DNA from 2 places in the Streptomyces sp. NPDC046860 genome. Region 1 is predicted to be linked to the other one. Evidence: riboswitches for the same ligand, from Rfam matches in the RefSeq annotation. Region 1 holds a riboswitch; the other holds the start of a gene.
The links. A riboswitch is a leader RNA that binds a small molecule or an ion and turns the genes downstream of it on or off. The one in region 1 is predicted to bind S-adenosylmethionine.
Positions count from the first base shown of each region.

Region 1 (3,623 bases):
AAGCGGCCTTCGCCATCGGCCTGGACTCCTGAAGGTCCCTCAGCTCTCGGGGACGCAGCGGCCGTTCTCCGTGCGGTAGGTCCACTTCGCGCCCCGGGTGACCAGCTCGCGCACCGCCGTCACGAACCGGAGCACGTCCTCGTCCGGGGTGCCCGCGCCGAAGCTGACCCGGACGGCGTTCAGACTCCCGGTGCCGCAGCCGGCCCGCCCGGCGGGGTCCGTGCCCAGGAGGGCGTGGACGAGGGGGTGGGCGCAGAAGAGGCCGTCGCGCACGCCGATGCCGTACTCGGCGGACAGGGCGGCGGCGAGGTGGGAGCTGTTCCAGCCGTCCACGACGAAGGAGAGGACGCCGACCCGCGGGGCGTCCTCGCCGAACAGGGTCAGGACCCGCACCTCGGGCACCTCGGCCAGGCCCGCGCGCAGCAGCCCGAGCAGGTGCCGTTCGCGGACGGCGAGGGCCTCGGGGCCGGCCTCGGTGAGCGCCCGGCAGGCGGAGGCCAGCGCGTGGGCGCCGATGACGTTGGGTGACCCGGCCTCGTGCCGGGCGGCCCCGTCCTGCCACTCCACCTCCACCCCGCCGTCGGCTCCCCGGGCCACCGTGCGGCTCGCGCCGCCGCCCGCGAGGTACGGCTCGGCCGCGCCCAGCCAGTCGGCCCGCCCGGCCAGCACGCCGGAGCCGAAGGGCGCGTACAGCTTGTGCCCGGAGAACGCGACCCAGTCGACGTCCAGCTCGCGCACGCTCACCGCCTGGTGCGGCACCAGCTGGGCGGCGTCCAGGACGGTCCGCGCGCCGGACGCGCGTGCGGCCGCCGCCAGCTCGCGCACCGGCCACAGCTCACCGGTGACGTTGGAGGCGCCGGTGACGCAGACCAGCGCGGGGCGGGCGGTGTCGCGGGCGGCGAGGGCCCGCTGAAGCGTGCGCACGGCGGCGGCGGGAGACCTGGGGGCGTCCAGGAAGGTCACGTCGGCCGCGCGCCAGGGCAGCAGCGCGGCGTGGTGCTCGGTCTCGAAGACGAACACCTCGCACCCGGCGGGCAGCGCGCGGGCCAGCAGGTTCAGCGAGTCCGTGGTGGACCGGGTGAAGATCACCTGGTCGTCGTCCCGGCAGTCGAGGAAGTCGGCGACCGTGCGGCGGGCGTTCTCGAACAGCTCGGTGGAGAGCTGCGAGAGGTGCCCGGCGCCCCGGTGCACGCTGCCGTAGTACGGGGCGTAGGCGGCGATGTCGTCCCAGACCCGCTGGAGGGCGGGGGCGCTGGCGGCGTAGTCGAGCGCGGCGTAGCCCACCTCGCCCCCGGTGACGAGCGGCACGGTGACGTCCCGGCCGAGCACGGGCAGCGGGGCGGGCACGGCCCCGGTGGCGGCGGCCGGGGCGGGGGCGGGGGCGAAAGCGGTGGAGACGGACATGGCTGGACTCCCGTGAGGCAGGCCGGAGAGACCGGGCGCGCAGGGCATGCGGCGACACGGCTCCGGAAGGCGTGGAGAAGAGAGAAGGGTGTGCGGAGGCGGGGCTCGGCGGCCCTATCGCATTCGCTTGCTCACGGAGAAAGGCTCCCTCGTACGACCAGGACCCCTGGTTCTCGAGGGGTCCGCGCTTGCCGCAGACCTTGTGGGCTGCGGCCTGGTCCTCACCCGGAGCACCCCGCCACGGACGGAGGGTTGCCGGACAGCCGGCCGGGGCCGCATGGCTGTCGCTCATGACCTGAAAGGGAAGCTAGCCGGGCTGATCGCCGGGCGCAACCGGCGTCCGGATGCCGGAACGACGGCGCGGCGGGGAGCGACCGCTCCCCGCCGCGCCGGACCGCCGCACCGCTACCGGTTGCTGGCGGCCACCCAGCGCTCCAGCGTGCCCGCGGCGGCCCCGGAGTCGATGGACTCCGCGGCGCGCGCCATGCCCGCCCTGAGCTGGTCGGCCAGGGGTTCCCCGGTCGGGTCCAGCGCCACCAGCGCGGCCGCAGAGTTCAGCAGCACCGCGTCCCGTACCGCTCCCGTCTCCCCCTCCAGCACCCGCCGGGCCACCATCGCGTTGTACGCCGGGTCTCCCCCGCGCAGCGCCTCCACCGGCACCAGCTCGATGCCGACGTCACGCGGGTCGAAGACCTCCTCGGTGACCTTGCCGTCGCGCACGATCCACACCCGCGAGGGCGACGTCGTGGTCAGCTCGTCCAGACCGTCCTCGCCGCGGAAGACCAGCGAGGAGTTGCCGCGCTCGGCGAAGACGCCCGCCACGATGGGCGCCATGGCGAGGTTCGCCACGCCCACCGCCTGCGACCGCACCCGCGCCGGATTGGTCAGCGGACCGATGACGTTGAAGACCGTACGGATACCCAACTGGCCGCGGGCGGCGCCGACATGACGCAGGGCCGGGTGGAACTTCACCGCGAAGCAGAAGGTGATCCCCGCCTCCTCCGCGACCTCGGCCACCCGCTTCGGGGTCAGCTCCAGATTGACGCCGAGCCGCTCCAGCACGTCCGAGGACCCGGAGGCGGAGGACGCGGCGCGGTTGCCGTGCTTGATGACCTTCGCCCCGGTGCCGGCGACCACGATGGAGGACATCGTGGAGATGTTCACCGTCTTCGCGCCGTCACCGCCGGTGCCGACGATGTCCACGGTCCGGCCGGGCACCTCGATCACGTTGGCGTGCTCGTACATGGCGCGGACGATCCCGGTGATCTCCTCGACCGTCTCGCCCTTGGCCCGCAGTGCCACCAGGAAGCCCGCGATCTGGGCGTCGGTCGCCTCACCGCGCATGATCCGGTCCATCGCCCACGCGGTGGCGTCGGCGCTCTGGTCGCGGCCCTCCAGCAGGGCGTTCAGTACCTCGGGCCAGGAACGGCCCGCCGCGGTGTCGCCTCCAGCGGGGGTCACAGCGCTCATCAGCCGCTCCTGGGTGAGTGAGGAAGACAGGTGTCTCAGGTGTCAGGGGCACCCGGGGTGCCCGGTCCCACCTTATCCAGCCTGAACAGGGCGAAGGGCCCCGCCGGTGTTCCGGACGGGGCCCTTCGGCCGTGGCGTGGCGATACGGGGATCAGTGGTGGCCGTGGCCGCTGGTGATCTCCTTGTACTCGTCGACGGTCGCCTTCGGGATCTGGTTGTCCTCGCCGTAGTAGGCGTTGGACAGCTTGACCCGGAGCCGCTCCGCGGGCTTCACCTTGCGCTCGACCCCGTTCTCGTCGACCGTGGGGCCGATCTCGGCGGGCTCGTACTGGTGGTGCGCCGTCAGGGTGTGGAGCTGCTCCTGGCTGAGCGGCTCGTGCACCTCGATGAACTCACCGTGCGGCAGGCGCTTGATGATGCCGGTCTCGCGGCCGTGCAGCACCTTGTCCCTGTCCCGGCGCTGGAGGCCGAGGCAGATCCGCTTGGTGACGATGAACGCGATCACCGGTCCGGCGAAGAAGAAGATCCGGACGAACCAGGTGACCTGGTTGATCGACAGGTGGAAGTGGGTGGCCCACAGGTCGTTGCCACCGCCGACCAGACCGATCATGTACACCGTGATCCAGGCGACGCCGAACGCGGTACGCGTCGGGGCGTTGCGCGGGCGGTCCAGGATGTGGTGCTCGCTCTTGTCGCCGGTGACCCAGGACTCGATGAACGGGTAGACCGCGATGGCCATCAGCACCACG
Region 1 is NZ_JBEYXQ010000005.1:201,701-205,323, forward strand. It holds gene ABZ898_RS10135 (Lrp/AsnC ligand binding domain-containing protein) at 1-32, shown strand, start outside; gene ABZ898_RS10140 (aminotransferase class V-fold PLP-dependent enzyme) at 40-1,404, opposite strand; SAM riboswitch class IV at 1,584-1,700, opposite strand; gene trpD (anthranilate phosphoribosyltransferase) at 1,810-2,874, opposite strand; gene ABZ898_RS10150 (cytochrome bc complex cytochrome b subunit) at 3,026-3,623, opposite strand, start outside.

Region 2 (3,623 bases), on a different contig from region 1:
CGATGAAGCCGTACCCCTTCTCCGCGTTGAACCACTTGACGGTGCCCTGAGCCATGGCTAACTCCCCTATTACTGGCCCTTGCGCAGATCCACACCTCGCGGACCTGGGTCAGACCTCGCCCCCCAAACGGTCGGGGGCGTGCGCCGGAACGCGTCGACCGCGGCTGAATGTATCTGTCCAACTGCCGTCTGCAACAGGTCAATCGGACGAGAATTCTGGACGGACACAGTCCGGAATCTGCCGCAAATTCGGCCGAATTCGGGGCAAGACGGGCCCCATAAAAACAACAAAAGCCGCACATTACCCGCGCATTTTGGCTGCTTCTTGTCGGGCTGGCGGCATGAATCAAGGGCGCCCGGCCCGCCGGACCGGGAGCGCGTTCCCCAACTCTACCGCGCTCAATCACACAGAATGGCCCCCTCCGTTTCTCTTACGGAGAAGGCCATTCGATGAACAGCGGGTAACCGCGGTTACCGAAGGTAATTATCAGCCGCCGGCGACGGCCGGAATGATGGAGACACCCGCGCCGTCGGGGGTGGCGGTCTGAAGTCCGCCCTCGAAACGCACGTCGTCGTCATTGACGTACACATTCACGAAACGGCGCAGCTTGCCCTGGTCGTCCAGGACACGCGCGGCGATGCCCGTGTGGTGCTTCTCCAGGTCCTCGATGACCTCCGCGAGCGTGCCGCCCTCGGCGGCGACCTCGGCCTGGCCGCCGGTGTAGGTGCGCAGGATGGTCGGGATGCGAACGGTCACGCTCATGCGAGGCCAGCCTCTCGGAAGGAGTCCAGGTTCGGGCGGATGGTCGCGGTCAGACCGGTGCCGGCGACCGCGTCCAGGGTCTTGAGGCCGTCGCCGGTGTTGAGGACGACGGTGGTCAGCGAGGGGTCCAGCGCGCCGGACTCGACCAGCTTGCGGGTGACGCCGACCGTCACCCCGCCCGCCGTCTCGGCGAAGATGCCCTCGGTGCGGGCCAGCAGCTTGATGGCGTCCACGATCTGCGGGTCCGTCACGTCCTCCACCGCGCCCCCGGTGCGGCGGGCGATGTCCAGCACGTACGGCCCGTCGGCCGGGTTGCCGATGGCGAGGGACTTGGCGATGGTGTCCGGCTTCTGCGGCCGCACCACGTCGTGGCCCGCCTTGTAGGCGGCCGACACCGGCGAGCAGCCCTCCGCCTGGGCGCCGAAGATCTTGTACGGCTTGTCCTCGACCAGGCCGAGCGCGATCAGCTCCTTCAGCCCCTTGTCGATCTTGGTGAGCTGGGAGCCGGAGGCGATCGGCACCACGAGCTGGTCCGGCAGCCGCCAGCCGAGCTGCTCGCAGATCTCGTACGCCAGCGTCTTGGAGCCCTCGGCGTAGTACGGCCGGAGGTTGACGTTGACGAAGCCCCAGCCCTCGCCGGCCGAGTCGCCGATCAGCTCGGAGCAGAAGCGGTTCACGTCGTCGTAGTTGCCCTCGATGCCGACCAGCTCGCCGCCGTAGACGGCGGCCATGACGACCTTGCCCTGCTCCAGGTCGTGCGGGATGAACACGCACGAGCGCAGGCCCGCGCGGGCGGCGGCGGCGCCGACCGCGCCGGCCAGGTTGCCGGTGGAGGAGCAGGACAGGGTGGTGAAGCCGAAGGCGCGGGCGGCCTCCAGCGCCTGGGCGACCACGCGGTCCTTGAAGGAGTGCGTCGGGTTGCCGGAGTCGTCCTTGACGTACAGCCCGCCGGTGACGCCGAGTTCGGCGGCCAGGCGGTCGGCCTTGACCAGCGGGGTCCAGCCGGGGTTGAGGTTCGGCTTGTCCGCCACGTCGGCGGGGACGGGCAGCAGCGGGGCGTAGCGCCAGATGTTCGCCGGACCGGACTCGATGCGCGCCCGGAGCTTCTCGGTGTCGTACGCGGAGAAGTCGTAGGCGATCTCCAGCGGCCCGAAACACTCCTCGCAGGCGAAGAGCGGGCCGAGCGGGACGCGGTGTCCGCATTCCCGGCAGCTCAGAGCGGCGGCGGGACCGAGGTCGACGGTGGGGGATGCGACAGTCTGCACAGCCATGGAGGCGAGGCCCTTTCTCCTCATCTTCCTCACGACGCATCTCGCCGTGAGACGGATTTGGCACCTTCCCTAGCCGGGAGCCTCGCGGTGTCGCTGTGTGCGCGCACGAGACCGGCTGGAGGGTTGCCGGGGCTTCATCGGGCCGTTTCCCTCTGCCCCTCTGGATGAGCGGTATTCGGTTGTGAACGTCCTCTGGCCTCGACATGCGATGGTCATCGGCGTTGTTCAAGACTGTAACCGAAGGCCAGGAGAGTTGAAGGTGTCGTCCGAACCGCGAGATGGATCAGACGGGGACCGGCCCCGACAGGGGCCGTCCGCGCAGGGACACCCCCACAGTGAGGAGCCGCTGACCATGCTGGAGGAAACCGAGCGCTGGCTGGCCACCCGCTCATGGTCCGTGGCCGACCGACCGCTGCACCGCGTCCTGGCAGCCAAGCAGCGCTCCGGACAGCGCGTGTCCGTGGTGCTGCCCGCGCTGAACGAGGAGTCCACGGTCGGGGAGATCGTCTCCGTGATCCGGCACGACCTGGTCTCCCAGGCGCCGCTGGTGGACGAGATAGTCGTGGTGGACTCCGGGTCCACCGACGCGACCGCCGAGGTGGCGGCCGCCGCGGGCGCGCGGGTGGTGCACCGGGACGAGATCCTGCCCCGGCTGCCCGCCGTGCCCGGCAAGGGCGAGGTGCTGTGGCGCTCCCTGCTGGCGACCAGCGGCGACATCGTCGCCTTCGTGGACGCGGACCTGAAGGAGTTCTCGTCCGACTTCGTGCTCGGCATCGTCGGCCCGCTGCTCACCGATCCGGGGATCGACCTGGTCAAGGCGATGTACGACCGTCCGCTGGGCGGCGCGGCCGGGCAGGGCGGACGGGTGACCGAGCTGATGGCACGCCCGCTGCTCAACCTGCACTGGCCGCAGCTCGCCGGGTTCGTGCAGCCGCTCGGCGGGGAGTACGCGGCCCGCCGCTCGCTGCTGGAGCGGCTGCCGTTCCCGGTGGGGTACGGGGTCGAGCTGGGGATGCTGGTGGACTCGCTGCACCTGGTCGGGCTGGACGCGCTGGCCCAGGTGGACGTGGGGGTGCGCAAGCACCGGCACCAGGACGGGCAGGCGCTCGGCCGGATGGCCGCCGCGATCTACCGCACCGCGCAGCTCCGGCTCGCGCGCGGGCATCTGGTGCGGCCCGCGCTGACCCAGTTCGAGCGGGGGGTGAGCGGTTTCGAGCCGCGCACCTACTCGGTGGACACCGAGGAGCGGCCGCCGATGGCGGAGATCGCGGAGTACGCGGCGCGGAGGGTGGCCTGAGCCGGGCCGTATACGGTCGGCTCGCCGGTCGCGCGTACGTTTGAGCGTTCGGGGGCCGGGCTAGGTTGAGGACCATGGCTTCAACGCAGGGTGCCGAGGTGCTGGTCGCGTCCAATCGCGGCCCGGTTTCGTACACGGTGGGTCCGGACGGGGCGCTCGGCTCCCGGCGGGGCGGCGGCGGTCTCGTCTCCGGTCTGTCGGCGATCGGGCCGGACACCGACGCGGTGTGGGTGTGCGCCGCGCTCGGGGACGGCGACCGGGAGGCGGTGCGGCGCGCGGGCGGCGGGCTGCT
Region 2 is NZ_JBEYXQ010000016.1:107,565-111,187, reverse strand. It holds gene ABZ898_RS22390 (cold-shock protein) at 1-55, opposite strand, end outside; gene ABZ898_RS22385 (MoaD/ThiS family protein) at 488-763, opposite strand; gene thrC (threonine synthase) at 760-2,034, opposite strand; SAM riboswitch class I at 2,052-2,205, opposite strand; gene ABZ898_RS22375 (glucosyl-3-phosphoglycerate synthase) at 2,387-3,331, shown strand; gene ABZ898_RS22370 (trehalose-6-phosphate synthase) at 3,406-3,623, shown strand, end outside.
Region 2: another riboswitch for S-adenosylmethionine. It lies ahead of thrC (threonine synthase); the one in region 1 lies ahead of ABZ898_RS10140 (aminotransferase class V-fold PLP-dependent enzyme).